2 regions of the Nesterenkonia xinjiangensis genome follow, and region 2 is predicted to be linked to the other one. Evidence: predicted binding sites of a transcription regulator. Region 2 holds the regulator's gene; the other holds the start of a gene.

Region 1 (8,813 bases), 460 kb from region 2:
TCCGATAGCTGTTCTGCATACTCATCAGCGTGGTGCGCTCACCACCGAACCGCTCGAAGATCCGGTGGTAGACCTCATGGCGGCGGGCCGACTCCACGTCGATGTCGATGTCCGGCAGGGTGGAACGGCGTCGTGAGAGGAAACGTTCGAAGATCAGATCATGCTCGATCGGGTCCACCGCGCTGATCCGCAGCAGATGGTTCACCAGAGAGGAGGCCCCTGAGCCGCGCGCCGAGACCCGCACCTCCATCTGCTCGACCATCTCGACCACTTCTGCGACCGTCAGGAAGTAGCTGGAGAAGCCGAGATCCTCGATGATCGTCAGCTCATGCTCCAACCGCCCCCTCACCTGCGCGGCGGCTGAGGAGGAGAGCCGGGGGAACCGCGCGGTGAGCCCGGCCTCGCAGCGCTGGCGCAGCTCGCGGCGCGGATCTGTGCACCGCCCCTGCCGGCCGAGCCCGATCACCCGGGCCTCCGGGACCTTCGGCACGCGGAAGCTCATGTGCGCCACCGGGTCCAGGAGGCAACGCTGCGCCAGCGCCCGGGTGTGCTCGAGCAGGTCCACGGCGTCGATGCGTGCCGCCGAGCTGGACGCGCAGATCTCCCCGGCCAGTCGTTCCATCGTCCGGGCAGGCTTGAGCCAGCCCTGGCCGTTGGGCTGCAGGGTCTCGGTGACGTGGAGACTGGAGAGCACCCGGACCGCGTCGAGCACATCGGCGGTGGTGGCGTCGTCCTCCTGGGCGAAGCGCACCATGTTCGTCAGCACCGGGTCCACTGCACAGTCCTCGGCGATCGCGAGCATCCGCGCGGCATGGGCGGTGGAGAGCGCCTCTCCGGGAGGGGCGAGGTGGGAGACCACCTCGATCCGCAGCGGGGCGGCCCCCAGGGCCGATCGCCAGCCGTGCAGCAGCCCTCGGGCCTGGGCGTAGCGTCGGGTGGCCGCAGCGGTGCCGACGTCGCTCTCCGGCCCCAGCAGCACGAACAGTGCCGGATCGGCCTCTCCGGAGGCCACGGCCCGCACCCCTGCGGGGCAGGCCAGCTCCACCAGCCGAGAGAGGCCGAGGCGGGGCCCTGCGCCGGTGTCCCGCAGATGGGCGGCAGAGACCGCCCGACACAGCGCCGCATACCCGGCCGCCGAACCGTGGGCGAGCAGAACCACCCGTCCGCGGTCCGCCAGGCCGCCGTCGGGGAGCTCCTCGATGACCTGCAGGTTCACCCCGAGGATGGGGGAGACGTCGTGGACGCGGCAGGCGGTGACATGCTTGATCGCCCCGTACAGGCCGTCCCGGTCCACGCAGGCGATGGCGCCCGCATCGTCCGCGGCAGCCGCCGCGACCAGGTCCTCCGGCCAGCTGGCACCGTAGTGGGCGCTGAAGGAGGAGGCGACGTCGAGATGCACGAACCCACCCATCAGCGTGCTCCCCGAGATGGGGTGAGCCGGTCAGGGGCGGTGAGATCAGGCCGCCGCATCGTGGACTCTCAGCAGCCGCCATCGTCCGGAGCCGGCGTGACGGCTCAGGTCGACGGTGCGGGGCACGGCCCGGGAGGCGGCCTCCAGGCGGATCTGGAGCCGCCAGATCTCATGGTCGACGACCCCTGCGCCGCGACCGCGTTCGACCCGGGCGTCCTCGAGCCACCAGCGACGGCGCTCGAACCAGCGGACCGGCTCCTCCACGACGGCATGCCAGCGATCCCGCCAGCACAGCCGGTGCGGGATGCCGGTCTCGTCGCACTCGACGGTCAGCTCCTCGGTGAGGGCCCGCGACAGCGGGATGACGGCTGCATCGTTCCGGGATCCTGAGCCAGAGGCTCGGCTCGCGGCGCTCTGGCTCCTCGCGGCGGCGAGGCGGCGAGCTTCCTCCGGGGCGACGAGGCGGACGACGCCGGGAAGGGCGGGGGTGGTCGAGGTGGTGCTCATCAGCTCTACTCCCTAGGTCCAGCGCCCGAGGGCGCGCAGGTGCAGTGTTCGCTGACGATGGGAAGGAGCGAGCGGGGAGCGAGGCACCGCCTCTCGCCCCTCCATCGTAGTTCGAACACAGTTTCGAATACAAAGGGAGGCTATGACGGACCGCTGACATGCGAGGCAGGCGGGCGTGCGACACCGCCAGAAGGCGCCTGCCGAGGTGCCGGAGTCATTCTCCGACACCGCCGGCAGGCGCAACGCTCAGCGCGGAGCGGGCACCCCGGGCAGCCGCCACACGGTGAAGGACGGGCCGAGGGCGGAGATCCGCATCGTCTCGCCGGAGAGGCCGCACACGGACTCACCGGTCAGACGCGAGACCGCCGGCTCGTCCCGCTGACCGCCGGACGCCGCCAGCCCCGGCACGGCCACCACCGGAAGCTCCACCTCACGCTCAGCCATGGTGGCCAGCACCAGCAGGCTCTCCTGGGACGACTCGCGGAGGAACACCACGGCGTCGTCGTCAGCGTGGACCCAGCGCATCCCGCCGCGGGCCAGCACCTCATGACCGCGGCGCAGACCGACCAGCTCCCGGCACAGTCGCAGCCGCTCGGCGACCTCCGGCTGGGACTCCGTACCCCAGGGCATCGGAGTGCGGCTGAGCTCGCCGTCGGCCCCGGTGAGCCCGAACTCGTCCCCGGCGAAGAGCACCGGCACCCCCGGCAGGGTCATCGCCAGACCCAGCGCGAGCGGCATGGCCCCCTCGGCGGCGTGCGTGGAGAACCGCGCGGTGTCATGGGTGTTCAGCGGCTGCATGTTCCCCAGCCGGATCCGCCACGGGATCCCGGCGGAGAACCGGGTCACCGCCTGGGCGAACTCCGCGGCGGTGATCTTCGGGATCCCGCCCAGCGGCAGGCCGAAGAACCACGGCTCGGTGCGCTGGGAGCCCTCCGCAGTGGTCCAGGGCTCCCCGGTGGGATCGCTCAACCAGGACCACAGCGGTCGGGTGAAGGCCGGATACGTCATGGCCCCGTGCCAGGCGTCTCCCTGCAGGTCCTCAGTGGCGTCATTGGTGGACTCGGCCAGCAGCACGGTGTCCGGGTTGACCTTCTCCATGGTGCGGCGCAGGATCTGCCGCACCTCGGCGTTGAGGTCGACGTCGCGCAGCCGTCCGGTCATGTTCGCCACATCGATCCGCCAGCCGTCGGCCTCGAAGGGCGGCAGCAGCCAGCGGGCGACCACCGAGTCCGTCCCCTGGATGAACCTCTCACGCAGCTGCTCGGAGGACCAGTCGAACTTCGGCAGTGACGGCGTGCCCAGCCAGGACTCGTAGGAGCCGTCTTCGGCGAAGTAGTAGTACTGCCGCTCTGGGGCCCCAGGATCGGCGAGAGCGGTCTGGAACCACTCGTGGCGATCCCCGGAATGGTTGCTCGTCAGGTCCCCGATGACCCGCATGCCTCGGGCGTGGGCGGCTCGGACCAGGCGCACATAGGCCTCATCGCCGCCGAGCAGCGGGTCCACCCGCTCGAAGCTCGCCGCGTCGTACCGATGGTTCGAGGCCGCCGGAAAGATCGGCGTCAGGTAGATCAGGTCCACTCCGAGCTCGGCCAGATGGTCCAGCTTCTCCACGATCCCGTCGAGGTCACCGCCGTAGAGCTGCTGACTCCTGCACGGCATCACGGGGGCCACCGGGTCCTCCCAGGCGGCCGGGATCGCCCACTCAGGAGCCTCACGATCCGCGGCCTCTGCGGACCGGGCGAACCGGTCCGGGAAGATCTGGTACATCACCGACTCTGCCAGCCAGGCCGGAGCCGCCGGGGTGGCCAGCAGGACGAAGTCATCGGCGTCGCGGACCTCCCCGGGGTGCAGACCGGACTGGTTCAGCCAGTGCACACGGCCGGCGCCGCGCAGCAGCCAGCGGTAGCCGTGGCGGGGGTTGTGCACAGTGACCTCGGCCTCCCACCACTGCCAGCCGCCCGCAGCACCGAGCGGCTCGGCCTCGTCCCAGGTCGGCTCGCGGTCCGGGTTGGACCGCACCATGACCGCCTCCAGCGGGCCGAAGCCCTCCGGCACGCGCAGCCGCACCCGCACGCGCTCGCCCAGAGCGGGGGCGTCGTCCGAGACGTGCAGGGGTGAGCCGTCGTGATGGGGGAGCAGGTCGGCTGGAGGCGGGGACGGGTGGGCGGGTGCTGGCATGGGTCTCCTCACTTCACGCTTCCGGCGGTCAGTCCACCGATGATGTACTTCTGCAGGGCCAGGAACAGCGCCACCGGGATGATCGCGGCCAGCACCGCGCCCGCGGCGAAGATCGACCAGTTCTGCGAGGTCTCCTGGGAGATGAACTGGTACAGCCCCACCGCCAGAGTCTGCTTGTCCGGGTCGATCAGCAGCACCGAGGCCACCACGAAGTCGTTGGTGGTCGCGATGAACGAGAGCAGCGCCACCACCGCCAGGATCGGAGAGACCAGCGGCAGGATGATGGTGAAGAATATCCGGGCGTGACCGGCGCCGTCGATGCGTGCGGCCTCATCGATGGACTGCGGGATCGTGTTGAAGAACCCATACATCAGATAGGTGTTCACCCCCAGCGCCCCGCCCAGATACACCAGGATGAGTCCCATCTGGCTGTTCACCCCGATGGCCGGGAAGATCTCCCCGATGGAAAGCATCAGCAGGAAGATCGCGACCATCGCCAGCAGCTGCGGGAACATCTGCACCAGCAGCAGGGTGATCAGCCCGACCCGCCGTCCGGTGAACCGCATCCGGGAGAACGCATAGGCGGCCAGTGCGCCGAGCAGCACGCTTCCCGCCGAGGAGGTCAGGCCGATGAACAGCGTGTTCCCGAACCAGGCGGCGTAGGGCTGCTGGGGACGGTCGAACAGCTCGACATAGCTGTCCAGACTCATGTTCCGGAACAGCGAGTTGGCGGTGATCAGCGTGCCGCCGGGGTTCAGCGAGGCGGAGAACACGTAGACCAGCGGGAAGATCGAGAAGACCACGATCACCGCACCGACGAGATGACGCCAGCCGGTCTGGCGCATCCAGACGCGGATGGGCCGGCCGGTGCGGAGGGGGCGAGGGGCGCTGTCAGTGTCGATACTCATGTCAGTTCAGCTCCTCGAGTGACTTGGTCTGCCGGAAGGCGATCACCGAGACGGTGCCGACGAGCAGGAAGATGATGATCGCGAAGGCGCTGGCCAGCCCATAGTCTCGATCGGCACCGACGAAGGCCACCTTGTAGACCAGGGTGATGAGGATGTCGGTGGCACCGACGTTGATGCCGGCGTCGAGATCGCGGGGCCCGCCTCCGGTGAGCATGTACACCAGGGTCAGGTTGTTGAAGTTGAAGGCGAAGGCCGAGATCAGCAACGGTGCCAGGGAGACCAGCAGCAGGGGCAGCTTGATCATCCGGAAGGCCTGGAAGGGCCTGGCGCCGTCCATCTGCGCGGCCTCGGTGAGTTCGTCGGGTATCGCCTGCAGCGCGCCGGTGCAGACCAGGAACATGTAGGGGAACCCCAGCCAGAGGTTCACCAGCAGGATCGAGACCTTCGCCAGGAGGGCATCGGTCAGCCAGGGGATCTGGGCGCCTCCGAAGATGACGTTGTTCACGAAGCCGAACTCCTGGTTCAGCATGCCTGCCCAGACCAGTGCGGAGAGGAACCCGGGGAAGGCGTAGGGCAGGATCATGATCAGCCGGTAGTACTTGCGGCTTCGCATCCGGGCGTCGTTGAACACGATCGCCAGGAACAGGCCCAGGACGAAGGTCGTCGCCACCGAGAGGAACGCGAAGGCGAAGGTCCAGATCGTCACCGAGAGCAGCGGGCCACGGATCGTGGGCTCGGTGGCGGCACGCACGAAGTTGTCCAGGCCGACGTGGATCCGCCAGCCCGGCATCAGCTCCTCACCCTGCGGGGAGCTGAACGCGCCCTCACCGGCGTCGGCGTAGACCGTCCCGGTGTCTGAGTTGGTCATGGTGTCGGCCTCGGCGTCGTAGACATACCGAGAGGTGTAGAGATAGGCCGACTGCGCATCCTGGGTGCGGAGCATGCCCGCATTGGGGTCCTCGCTGAAGGGCACCGCCAGCTGGGTGATCTCCCCCTGGCGCTGGAGCACCTCGGCGAAGTCCAGGACGTCATGTCCGGGGACGTCGACCACGCGCCCGGCATCGACCACGGCTCCGTCGACCTGTTCCAGAGGCTGCTCCGCGGAACCGATGAAGACATCGCCTGCCGGGTCGGTGACCACGAAGGAGAGCTCACCGAAGCGCTCCGCCACAGCGAGCGAGTAGGTGGGGGAGTCCGGCACGCGCTCCTGGTTCTGCAGCATGATCGCGTGCACCGCGTCGTCCTTGTCGCTGTTGTGTCCGGTGCCGTAGTTGGTGAAGGCGACGTACCCGGAGTACAGCACCATGAATATCTGGAAGATCAGCAGGAACGCCACACCGGGAAGCAGGTACTTCGCCGGCAGTCCGCCGCGGCGGAAGTAGATCCACGAGATGAGGATCCCCGCGACGACGACGGCGCCCCCGACCAGCGGCTGGTCGCTGGCGAACAGCACCAGGGCCGCGTAGACGGCGACGGCGTTGAGCGCGCCGAGGATCAGGATCTTGACGACGAGCAGCTTCCATCCCACGGAGGCGGCCTCGGCCAGGCGCTCGGCCTGCCGATGCCTCCTCCCGGGGGGCCGGCGGCCGCGGGGGTGTTCCGCGGCCGCCGGGGACTTCTCAGGGGCGGGAGAGGTGGTGGTCATCACGGATCAGTCGATGGCTCCGGCGATGTCATCGGCCATGCGCTCCCAGAGCTCGGCCGGGTCGCCGTCGCCCTCGATGATCGCGGCCTGGGTGGTGCCCCAGAACTCCCAGACGGCTCCCATCTCCGGGATGTTGGGCATCGGGACGGCCTCGGCGCCGACTTCGCCGAATCCGGCGACGATCTCGTCATCGGCCAGGGCGGCGTCGAAGGACTCCGTCAGCGCCGGGGCCCGGCCACCGACCTCGTAGAGGGCGGTCTGGATCTCGGCGGAACCGATGTATTCGGTGAGGAACGTCGTGGCGGCGACGACGTTCTCGCTCTGCGCGGAGAGGAAGAAGCCCTGCACTCCGGCGAAGGGCTGCGCCGCGTGATCGCCCGCGGCCGGGATCGGGTCCACCTGCAGGTCGATGTCGGCGTCCAGGGCGGCGGGCACGTTCCACGGGCCGGTGATGAGGAACGGCGTGTTGCCGTCGACGAAGTTCTCCCGGGCCAGGTCGCCGTCGATGTTGGTGTTCAGCAGCCCTTCAGAGCCCTGTTCGGCGAGCCACTCGGCGAAGTCCACTCCGCCCTCCTCGCCGATGCGCAGGTCGGCGGCGTCATAGCCGCCCTCCGAGTCGGTGCCGAAGACCGGGGCGTCGAAGGACATCTGGAACGGGTAGAGGTGATAGGGATCGGCCTCAGTCGGGTCGAGACCCACCAGGTAGGGGTAGTCGACCTCGGCGTCCTCCCCGATGGCGACCATCTCCGCGTAGCTCTCCGGGGCATCCGGTGCGAGCTCGGCGTTGCGCAGCAGGGCGATGTTCTCGATGGAGTAGGGCAGACCATAGAGGTTGCCCTCATAGGACCACGCCTCCAGGGCGACGTCCTGGAACTCCTCCGCCTTGTCGCCGATCTCGATCGGCGCGACGACACCGTTGGTGACCAGTGTGCCCAGCCAGTCATGGGCGCCGACAGCGATGTCGGGGCCTTCGCCGGTGGGGACCTGCGAGACGAACTGGTCCCTGACGTCGGCGAAGTCCTGCTGGACCAGCTCGACGTCGATTCCGGTGTCCTCGGTGAAATCTGCGGCCGCGTCCTGGAGGACGTCGGCCCGGTCGGCATCGACCCAGACGGTCAGGTTGCCGGTGGCCTCGGGGCCCTCAGCGTCACCGCCGTCCTCAGCGGTCGCGTCATCGGATCCGCAGGCGGTCAGCAGCAGTGCTCCGGCGGCCAGGGCGGCGCCGGCGCCGCGGGCTCGGGTGGTGTTGGGCCTCATAGTGTGTCCCTCTGATCGTCGATGTGCATGACAGGTGCGATGGAGGAGGTCACGTGAGCCACCTCACTGCAAGCGCTTCCAGTATGAGTCAGGTCACCGCTCATTGCAAGCATCGAGATTGTGGCCTTAGGCTGCGGCCACGCGGGCACTGGCGGAGGTGTGAAATGTAAACGCTTGCCAGTACAGTGTGATCATGCACACCAGCCACGAGGCACGCCGCATCCCCCAGGCCCTCACCGCCCCCGAGTGGTGGCGCACCGCCGTCATCTACCAGATCTACCCGCGCTCCTTCGCAGACGCCTCCGGCGACGGAGTGGGCGATCTGCGCGGCATCACCGGTCGACTGGATGCGCTGGACGAGCTGGGCGTCGACGCCCTCTGGCTGAGTCCTTTCATGGTCTCCCCGCAGAAGGACGCCGGCTATGACGTCGCCGACTACTGCGACGTCGACCCGCTCTTCGGCACGCTCGCCGACTTCGATGAGCTCCTCGCCGCAGCCCACGCTCGGGGGATCCGCATCATCGTGGACCTGGTGCCCAACCACTCCTCGGACCAGCACCCCTGGTTCCAGGAGGCGCTGACCGCCGCGCCGGGCTCGCCGGAGCGTGCGCGATACATCTTCCGGGAGGGCCGCGGCCCCGAGGGCGACCAGCCGCCCACCAACTGGGAGTCCATCTTCGGCGGCCCCGCCTGGACCCGGGTCACCGAGGCGGACGGCAGCCCTGGGCAGTGGTACCTGCATCTGTTCGACACCAGCCAGCCGGACTTCAACTGGGACTCTGAGGAGGTCCAGGAGGAGTTCCGTCGCATCCTGCGCTTCTGGCTGGATCGTGGGGTGGACGGGTTCCGCGTGGACGTCGCACACGGCATGGTCAAGGACCCGACCTTCCCGGACTGGACCCCGGAT
Region 2 (8,813 bases):
TCATCGACGAGGCCCATGAGCTCGCTGACCGGGTGACCTCCGCCGTCACAGCGCAGCTGTCGGTGCAAATGATCCAGACGGCGGCGAACTCGCTGCGCCGGCACACGTCGCTCAGCGGAGAGGATCTGCAGGCTGCGGCCATCGCCGTCGACGCCGCCTTCCACGCCAAGGAGTCCGGACTGCTGGCACGTGGGCTGGACCCTCAGCAGACCCAGGCCCTCGAGATCGCCCGCAACGCGGCCCGCACCGCCCTCTCGGACAGCAAGCCCTCCGGAGACTCCGACGGCGACACCGGTCGCTCCACGGCTCGAGCCCGGGTGCAGGCGGTCCAGGAGACCGCGGAACGCATGCTGCAGTCTCCGGAGACCCCGGACGTCATCTGGCTGACCAGACCTGGAAGCTTCACCCCAGGAGTGGGATACCGCGAGGCCGACGTCACCGAGCCGCCGGTCGTGAACGTGGCCCCCACCTCGGTGGCCGGTCGGCTCCGCGAGGGGCTCTTCGGCGACAGGACCGTGATCCTGACCTCGGCGACGCTCACCATCGGAGACAGCTTCGAACCCGTCGCCGGCGCGCTGGGGCTGGGTGGGGAGAAAGCCCCTGCCTGGGATGGCGTCGACGTCGGCAGCCCATTCGAGTACCCGAAGCAGGGGGTGCTCTATGTGGCGAAGCATCTGCCGGCTCCGTCGCTGAAGACCGCCGACCAGCAGCGTGATGAGCTTGCCGAGCTCATCGAGGCCTCACGTGGGGCGACGCTGGCGCTGTTCTCCTCGCGCCGTGCGGCGGAGGAGGCGGCCGAGGACCTGCGTGAGCGGTTGGACGTACCGATCCTCTGTCAGGGAGACGCCACGATGTCGTCGCTGGTGCGGGAGTTCGCCGCGGACGAGGAGACCTGCCTGTTCGGCACCATGGGCCTGTGGCAGGGTGTCGACGTTCCCGGCCGATCCTGCCGACTCGTGGCGATCGACAGGATCCCCTTCCCCCGACCCGACGATCCGCTGATGAGCGCGCGCACCCAGGAGGTCGCGCGGCACGGAGGCAACGGCTTCATGCAGGTGGCTGCCACTCACGCCGCCACGCGACTGGCCCAGGGCGCGGGGCGGCTGATCCGCAGCGCCGAAGACAGGGGAGTGCTGGCCATCCTGGACTCCCGGCTGGCCACGGCGCGTTACGGGGGCTTCCTGAAGAAGTCCATGCCGGACTTCTGGCCCACGGTCAGCGGAGACATCGCTCGAGGCGCGCTCCGCAGGTTGGCGGACCACCAGTCCAGCGAGGGCTGAGTCCGCGCGGGCCTCCGTCCTTGGGTCAGAGGCTGCGCAGCACGGTGACGACCCGGCCCATGATGGTCGCCTCGTCGCCGAGGATCGGCTCGTAGCTGCGGTTCTGCGGCAGCAGCCACTGGTGCCCGTCGCGACGGCGCAGGGTCTTCACCGTGGCCTCCTCGTCGAGCAGCGCTGCGACGATGTCGCCGTTCTCCGCCGTATGCTGCCGGCGGACCACCACCCAGTCGTCCTCGAAGATGCCGGCCTCGATCATCGAGTCACCCCGGACCTGGAGCATGAACAGCTCACCCTCGCCGGTGAGCTGGCGGGGCAGAGGCATCACGTCCTCCACATGCTGCTCGGCCAGGATCGGGCCGCCGGCGGCGATGCGCCCGACCACCGGGATGTCAGTGGTCCGGCTGTCGGACTGCTCGCGATAGGCGTCCAGGTCCACCACGGCGCTGTCCACGGCGCGGCGGCGCTCCGCCGGCCCTTCTGAAGCCTGGGAGGTCTGCTCCGCGTCAGTGGGACCCTCAGCGGCCAGGAGGCGGCCTGAGGAGTCACGGATGACCTCCATGGCGCGCGGCTTCCCCGGGACTCTGCTCAGGTAGCCCATCTGCTGGAGACGAGCGAGCTGATGCGTCACCGAGGACAGCGACGCGAGGCCGCAGGCGTCCCCGATCTCACGCATCGACGGAGGATAGCTGCGCTCGGCGAGGGACTGCTGGATCACATCGACGATGCCGCGCTGCCGCTCCGTCAGGCGGGGAGCCTCCCCATGCGTCCGGTCCCGCGGCAGGTTCTTCTCAGCAGGTCGCTTCTCCACGGCCATGTCTCACGCCTCTCTCCGCAGGGTCTCATCGGGTTCGCGGCCGACTCCGGAACGTCACGAGGCCCAGAACGTGCAGTTCATGTCAGAGGGTCCTGATGGACTCTCCGACATGGACGCCCGATCGAACATCGCATCCGAAACTCGGTTCGAACATGTGGCTCAGGCTACGGGAACCGGGCGCCCGGGGCCAACATATTCGAACGCATGTCTGGTCCCGTGTCGAACATGTGTGCTAGAAATAGAACACAGCTTCGAACAGTCTTCGATGCCACAGTCAGTACGAGAGAGGTTCTTCCCCATGCGTCACTCGCACACCTCCTTCACCGCCCGTCCGGTCTCCGGTGCGGCTCACGCATCCGGCCCCCTTGCCTCGGTCGCTCTCGGGCGTCCCGGCATGACCCTGACTCGGCGGGGGCGGCTGCTGCTCATCGGCCTGCCGGCGCTCACTCTGCTGGCCGCCGCCCTGGTCGGACTCGCGCTGCTGGCCGGCAGCTTCGCCAACATGGCCCAGGCCTCGAGCCAAGAGCCCGCAGGTGTGGAGGCCGTCGAGGTCACGGTCGCCCCCGGCGACACGCTCTGGAGCGTCGCCTCGGAGCTGGACTCCGGCGAAGACGTCCAGGTCCTCATCGGGCAGATCGCGGAGCTGAACGGCCTCTCCTCCTCGGAGCTGCACCCGGGGCAGACCCTCCACGTTCCCGTGCTGGACTGATCGTCTGGTGGCCGATGGGCGTGACGCACTGCGTCAAGCTCAGGCTCCACGGTGGGGGCGGGGCCAGCTCCGCGAGTAGGATGGGCGCGTGAAATCTCAGCAGAACGGGGCCGGCGCGACGCCGACGACGGAGAACCCTGACCGATCAGACCGCCTGGCGCGGCTGCCCCTCCGGGATGAGCTGCGCGGGCAGGAGCCCTACGGAGCCCCGCAGCTGACCGTGCGGGCCATGCTCAACGTCAACGAGACCACCTATGACGTCCCCGCCGACGTCGTGGACGCGATCACCACAGAGGTCCGGCACGCCGCACAGTCCCTGAACCGTTACCCGGACCGCGAGTTCACCCGGCTGCGCGAGAAGCTCGCCGACTATCTGGGCCATGGGCTGAGTGCCGAGAACATCTGGGCGGCCAACGGGTCCAATGAGATCATGCAGCACATCCTGCAGGCCTTCGCCGGCCCGGGACGCTCCGTGCTGGCCTTCCCTCCCACGTATTCGATGTACCCGCTCTACGCTCGCGGGACCTACAGCGAGTACATCCCGGGCACTCGGGGGGAGGACTTCACGCAGAGCGCTGCGGACGTCGCCCGGCAGATCCGCGAGCACCGCCCTCATGTGGTGATCCTCTGCTCTCCCAACAACCCGACCGGCACCGCGCTGGGGCTCGATGTCGTCGAGGCCGCCTATGCGGCCGCCCTCGAGGGCGACACTATGGTCGTCGTCGACGAGGCCTACGGGGAGTTCCGGCAGAACGGTACGCCCTCGGCGCTGGAGCTGCTGGCCGGACGGGAACGGCTGATCGTCTCACGCACGATGAGCAAGGCCTTCGCTTTGGCGGGTGGACGGCTGGGCTACCTGGCCGCCGCGGAGGAGGTCACAGACGCGCTGCGGCTGGTGAGGCTTCCCTACCACCTCTCGGCGGTCACCCAGGCCACCGCGGAGGCGGCCCTGGACCACAGCGCGACGCTGATGGCCAACGTCGAGCGCATCAAGTCCCAGCGTGACCGCATTGTGGAGACGCTGAGCAGCTACGGGCTCACCCCCGCTCCGTCGGATGCGAACTTCGTCTTCTTCGGCGGCCTGAGCGATGAGAAGGCCGCCTGGCAGCATCTCCTCGATGACGGCATCCTCATCCGCGACGTCGGCATCCCCGGCCACCTGCGGGTGACTGCCGGCACCGAGGAGGAGACAACCGCCTTCCTCGAATCGCTGCGGCGCCATCTGGGGCGCTGACCCCGGGCCGTGGCCGGGGCGTTCCACCGTCTGAGACCGCTGTCGTGCACGCTGAGGCCTTCCACAGCGGTGCGTAGACTGGACTACGGCGTCACCAGACCCACCCCCCCCGTACCTCACGAGCAGGAGCCATGGGAGCAGAACTGATCTCGGGCCGCGCGGCCCAGATGGAACGAGTGACCTCCGAGTCCAGCGTGCGCGTCCGCATGGACCTCGACGGAACCGGCACCTCGAAGATCTCCACCGGTGTGCCGTTCTTCGACCACATGCTCACCGCCTTGTCGAAGCATTCGCTGATCGATCTGGAGATCGAGGCCAGCGGAGACACCCACATCGACGTCCACCACACCGTGGAGGACACCGCCATCGTCATCGGTGAGGTGCTGCGCACCGCCCTGGGCGACAAGGCGGGCATCCGCCGTTTCGGCGAGGCGACGGTCCCGCTGGACGAGGCGCTGGCGCAGGCGATCGTCGACGTCTCCGGTCGCCCGTACCTGGTCCACACAGGCGAGCCCGAGGGGCAGCAGTACCACCTGATCGGCGGCCATTTCACCGGATCCATGACCCGTCACGCCTTCGAAGCGGTCACGTACCACTCCGGGATCTGCCTGCACATGCGTGTGCTGGCCGGACGGGATCCCCACCACATCGTGGAGGCGCAGTTCAAGGCCTTCGCCCGAGCTCTGCGTGCCGCGGTCGAGTCGGACCCGCGGGTGGAAGGCATCCCCTCGACCAAGGGAGCGCTGTGATGGCGAAGCCTGAGGTCGTCGTCCTGGACTACGGCTCCGGCAACGTCCATTCCGCGGTCCGAGCCCTGGAGCGCGTCGGCGCCCAGGTCACGTTGACCCGGGACACCCAGCAGGTGCTCGACGCCGACGGGCTCGTCGTCCCGGGAGTGGGCGCGTTCGCCGCGGTGATGGAGGCCTTGACGTCCATCGACGCTCCACGCTGGATCGGACGTCGAGTGGCCGGTGGGCGCCCCGTGCTGGGCATCTGCGTGGGGCACCAGATCCTCTTCGAGCGCGGAGTGGAGCATGGGATCGCCGCCGAGGGGATGGGGGAGTGGCCCGGAGAGGTCACCGCCCTGCCGCAGGACGTGGTCGTCCCCCACATGGGGTGGAACACCGTCCGCCCGGCGCGGGACTCGGTGCTCTTCGACGGCATCGAGGACGAGCGCTTCTACTTCGTGCATTCCTATGCCGTCCAGGAGTGGGGCTTCGACCAGACGGTGGACGCCATGTCTGCGCCGAAGGTGACGTGGTCCCACCACGGGGCGGACTTCATCGCCGCCGTGGAGAACGGCCCGCTGGCCGCCACCCAGTTCCATCCCGAGAAGTCCGGCGACGCCGGCATGCAGCTGCTGAAGAACTGGATCGAGAGCCTCTGATCCGCTGGGCCGCCGCATCGGCCAGCCCGCTACGACCACCCGCAGGACCACCGCCGCAGGAAGAGAGATCCGCCGCCATGGCTGAGAGCGCCCCCGAGAACACTCCCGAGACCGCCACCGTGCCCGCCCTGGAGCTGCTGCCCGCCGTCGACGTCGCCGACGGCCAGGCCGTCCGCCTGGTGCAGGGGGAGGCAGGTTCCGAGACCGGCTACGGAGATCCACTGGAGGCGGCCCTGACCTGGCAGCAGCAGGGGGCCGAGTGGATCCATCTGGTGGATCTCGACGCCGCTTTCGGCCGCGGGCACAACCGTGAGGTGCTGTCCCGCGTGGTGAAGGAGCTGGACATCAAGATCGAACTCTCCGGAGGCATCCGCGACGACGAGTCGCTGGACCGCGCTCTGGAGTTCGGCGCGACCCGGGTGAACCTGGGCACCGCCGCCTTGGAGGACCCCGAGTGGACTGCTCGCGCCATCGAGCGCCACGGCGAGGCCATCGCGGTGGGACTCGATGTCCGCGGCGAGACCCTGGCCGCCCGTGGCTGGACCAAGGAGGGCGGCAACCTCTGGGAGGTGCTGGAGCGCCTCGAGGACGCCGGCTGCCCGCGGTACGTGGTCACCGATGTCACCAAGGACGGCACCCTGCGTGGGCCCAACACCGATCTGCTGGCGGAGGTCTGCCGGCGCACCGCCAAGCCCGTGGTGGCCTCCGGCGGGATCTCTTCCCTGCAGGACGTCTCCGCGCTGGCCAAGATGGTCTCCCACGGCGTGGAGGGCGCCATCATGGGCAAGGCGCTCTACGCGGACAAGTTCACCTTCCCCGACGCACTGAAGGCGGCGGCCGCCTCGGCATGACGCACCATCACCGCGAACAGGGGCACCGGCCGGACCCGGCACGGAACCCGCTGGACCAGGGCGCCGGGGTCGCCGAGGACACCGAGTGCTCGGCCCGTGAGCTTCCGTCCCACATCGCGAACCTGCTGCAGCGTCAGTCGCGTGCGGCCGACGGTCGGCCTGCGGACTCTGCGGGCATCCCCTGGGAGGGCCGGAACCTCTCCGGAGAGGGGAATCCGCTGCATGCCTTCGACGGCGACGACGGCCGAGCTGCTGTGCAGATCGTCACGGCGCGTCAGAGGCTGCTGGCCGGAGAGCTGGACGAGGCCGGATTCGTCGCCGCGCTGCAGGGGCAGAGGCTCTTCGTCCCGGTGATCGCCACCGTCGGCGAGCACGGGGAGGCCGACGCCGGCGCCCCTGCTGGTGACAAGGAGGCCGACATCGCTCTGGTGACCATCACCTCCGCCTCGGGGCGTCCGGCCATGCCGATCTTCACCTCAGTGGAGGCGCTGACCTCCTGGCACCCTGAGGCTCGTCCCGTGGCCGCAGAGGCTGAACGGGTCATGCTGGCGGCCCTGGCCGAAGAGTCCGAGCTGGTGGTGCTGGATCCGGGGGCGGACTTCACCTTCGTGGTGCGGCGCCCGGCTGTGGTGGCCCTGGCCCAGGGCGGGCAGTGGACACCCTCATATCAGGACCCGCAGGTGGCCGCGGCGCTGGAGGGAATCGTGGAGCAGTGCCTGGGCGTGGCCCGGCTGGTGATGGCTCCCGGCAGGGGCGTGGGCACGGCGACCTCGTCTGGCACATCGATCGCCGGGGGCGGCAGCGGGCCGGAGCTCAGGATCGGGGTGGTGCTGGAGCCCGGGGTGGATGCGATCGACGGCCGGCTGGCGCTGGCCAGTGTGCAGGCGTCTCTGGAGGACCTCACGGTGCTCCGGCAGAGGGCGGACTCTGTGGAGGTCGTGCTGGCCCGCGAATCTGGCTGAGCGGAGCAGCCACGAGGCGCACCAGAGGTGGTCGGCCGAGACCTGGCGCCTCCTGCCGGTCAGCGCAGCTCCGTCTCCTCCGTGGTCTGCAGGAGTTTCCTGCAGATCTCCCGCAGGGCTGCGGCCTCGTCCTCGTCGACGCTGTCATGGAAGATCTGCCGGATGTGCTGGGCGTGGACCGCTGAGGCCTCCCGGAAGACCCGGCGCCCTTCCTCGGTCAGCGTGGCGGTCATCCCGCGACGGTCGGTCGGGTCCGCGCACCGGCTGATGAGCCCGCGGGCCTGCAAGGACTTGGCCTGGTACGAAAGTCGTGAGGGGGAGAAGACCATCCGCTCGGCGAGCTCCCCCATGCGCAGCTGATTGCCTGTGGCCTCGGTGAGCAGGAGCAGCAGGTTGTAATCGGTCAGGCGCAGTCCGGTGGTGGCGTGGAGGCGCTTCTCCATCTTCACATTGATGGTCGCCGCAGTCTCCACGAATGAGCGCCAGGCCCGTGCCTTGATGGAGGATCCGGTGAGGTCCTGAGCCGCTGGAAGAGCCTCGGCCGAAGAGTCCTGGTCGTCGTCGCCCTTGATGGCGGTCACGCGGGCACCTCCTGCGTGCATCAGTCGTGCGGTGATCGAAGCCTGTTCAGTCTACGTCACCCCAGCTGAGGGGCATCTGAGGCGCCGCGCGGGCGTGCGACGGCACAGTCAGGGCGCCCCGCGGACTTCGCGAGGCGCCCTGACTGTGCCGAGTCGTGCTGAGTCGTGCTGGTGAGTGTGAGGTCAGTCGTCGATGTGGATGACCTCGGCCGAGGTGACGTCCACCGCGATCTCTCGGCCGTTGTCGAGCTCGATGTCCCAGACGACGTCGCCGCCCTCGGTGTCGAGCTGTGCCTCGTCCACGAAGGCGCCGGCCGGATCGCCGGCGTGCTCCTCAGCGGTCTGGAAGGCCTCGGCGATATCGATCTCGATCGCGTCGATCTCGCGCAGATCGTCAGAGTCGGGGGCGTCGTCGTCCTCGGTGTGGACGATCTCGCCGCTGGCCTTCTCCGTGTGGAGTTCACGCTCGATGCCGTCCACGGAGATGTGCCACTCGTAGCGGTCGTCGTCGGATTCCACCTCGAAGACCACACCGTCCGGGTACTCGGCCTGTACGGTCTCCAGGCCGCCGTAGAGCGGGTGGTCCTCACCGGAGGCTGACGGCTCGTCCTCCTCGGCGGGGTCTTCCTCTGCCGTGGCGTCAGCGTCCTCCGCCGGGTCGGTCTCGTCAGCCTCGCCCTGTGCGTCGTCGGCAGCGTCCTCGTCCTCGGTGCCGATGGTCACGGTGGAGTTCGGCTCGCCGTCGCCTGAGGTGTCCAATGTGTCGTCGGGGCCGCAGGCGGTCAGGGCCAGAGCAGCCAGAGCGGCAACGGACAGTCCGGTGATCGTCGCGGGAGAGAGGGTGCGGGAGGCCGGGGTCATAGTGTGCTCCTTGGAGGGGACATGCTCGGAGGGTGCCTGGGGCGAGCGCTCGTGGTCATCGTGCGTGTTCTTCTGCATGCTCAGCATTCTGTGCACCGCAGATGAGAGATCGATGAGACCCTGATGAGGTCTTG

What was found. The regulator LexA, encoded in region 2, represses DNA repair genes until DNA is damaged. The targets are predictions, from matches to a motif close to TCGAACANNTGTTCGA.
Region 1: a site for LexA is predicted at 2,030-2,045, ahead of HNR09_RS16540 (DUF6504 family protein). Genes of this name have one in related genera too.

Annotation. Positions count from the first base shown of each region.
Region 1 is NZ_JACCFY010000001.1:3,340,677-3,349,489, reverse strand. Features, by position in the region: gene HNR09_RS15005 (DNA polymerase III subunit alpha) at 1-1,411, opposite strand, end outside; gene HNR09_RS16540 (DUF6504 family protein) at 1,457-1,918, opposite strand; gene HNR09_RS14995 (glycoside hydrolase family 13 protein) at 2,165-4,096, opposite strand; gene HNR09_RS14990 (sugar ABC transporter permease) at 4,105-5,004, opposite strand; gene HNR09_RS14985 (ABC transporter permease subunit) at 5,006-6,649, opposite strand; gene HNR09_RS14980 (sugar ABC transporter substrate-binding protein) at 6,656-7,906, opposite strand; gene HNR09_RS14975 (glycoside hydrolase family 13 protein) at 8,100-8,813, shown strand, end outside.
Region 2 is NZ_JACCFY010000001.1:2,879,902-2,888,714, forward strand. Features, by position in the region: gene HNR09_RS12950 (ATP-dependent DNA helicase) at 1-1,280, shown strand, start outside; gene lexA (transcriptional repressor LexA) at 1,306-2,094, opposite strand; gene HNR09_RS12960 (LysM peptidoglycan-binding domain-containing protein) at 2,393-2,803, shown strand; gene HNR09_RS12965 (histidinol-phosphate transaminase) at 2,892-4,037, shown strand; gene hisB (imidazoleglycerol-phosphate dehydratase HisB) at 4,169-4,786, shown strand; gene hisH (imidazole glycerol phosphate synthase subunit HisH) at 4,786-5,424, shown strand; gene priA (bifunctional 1-(5-phosphoribosyl)-5-((5-phosphoribosylamino)methylideneamino)imidazole-4-carboxamide isomerase/phosphoribosylanthranilate isomerase PriA) at 5,502-6,275, shown strand; gene HNR09_RS12985 (SseB family protein) at 6,272-7,237, shown strand; gene HNR09_RS12990 (MarR family transcriptional regulator) at 7,297-7,818, opposite strand; gene HNR09_RS12995 (hypothetical protein) at 8,002-8,757, opposite strand.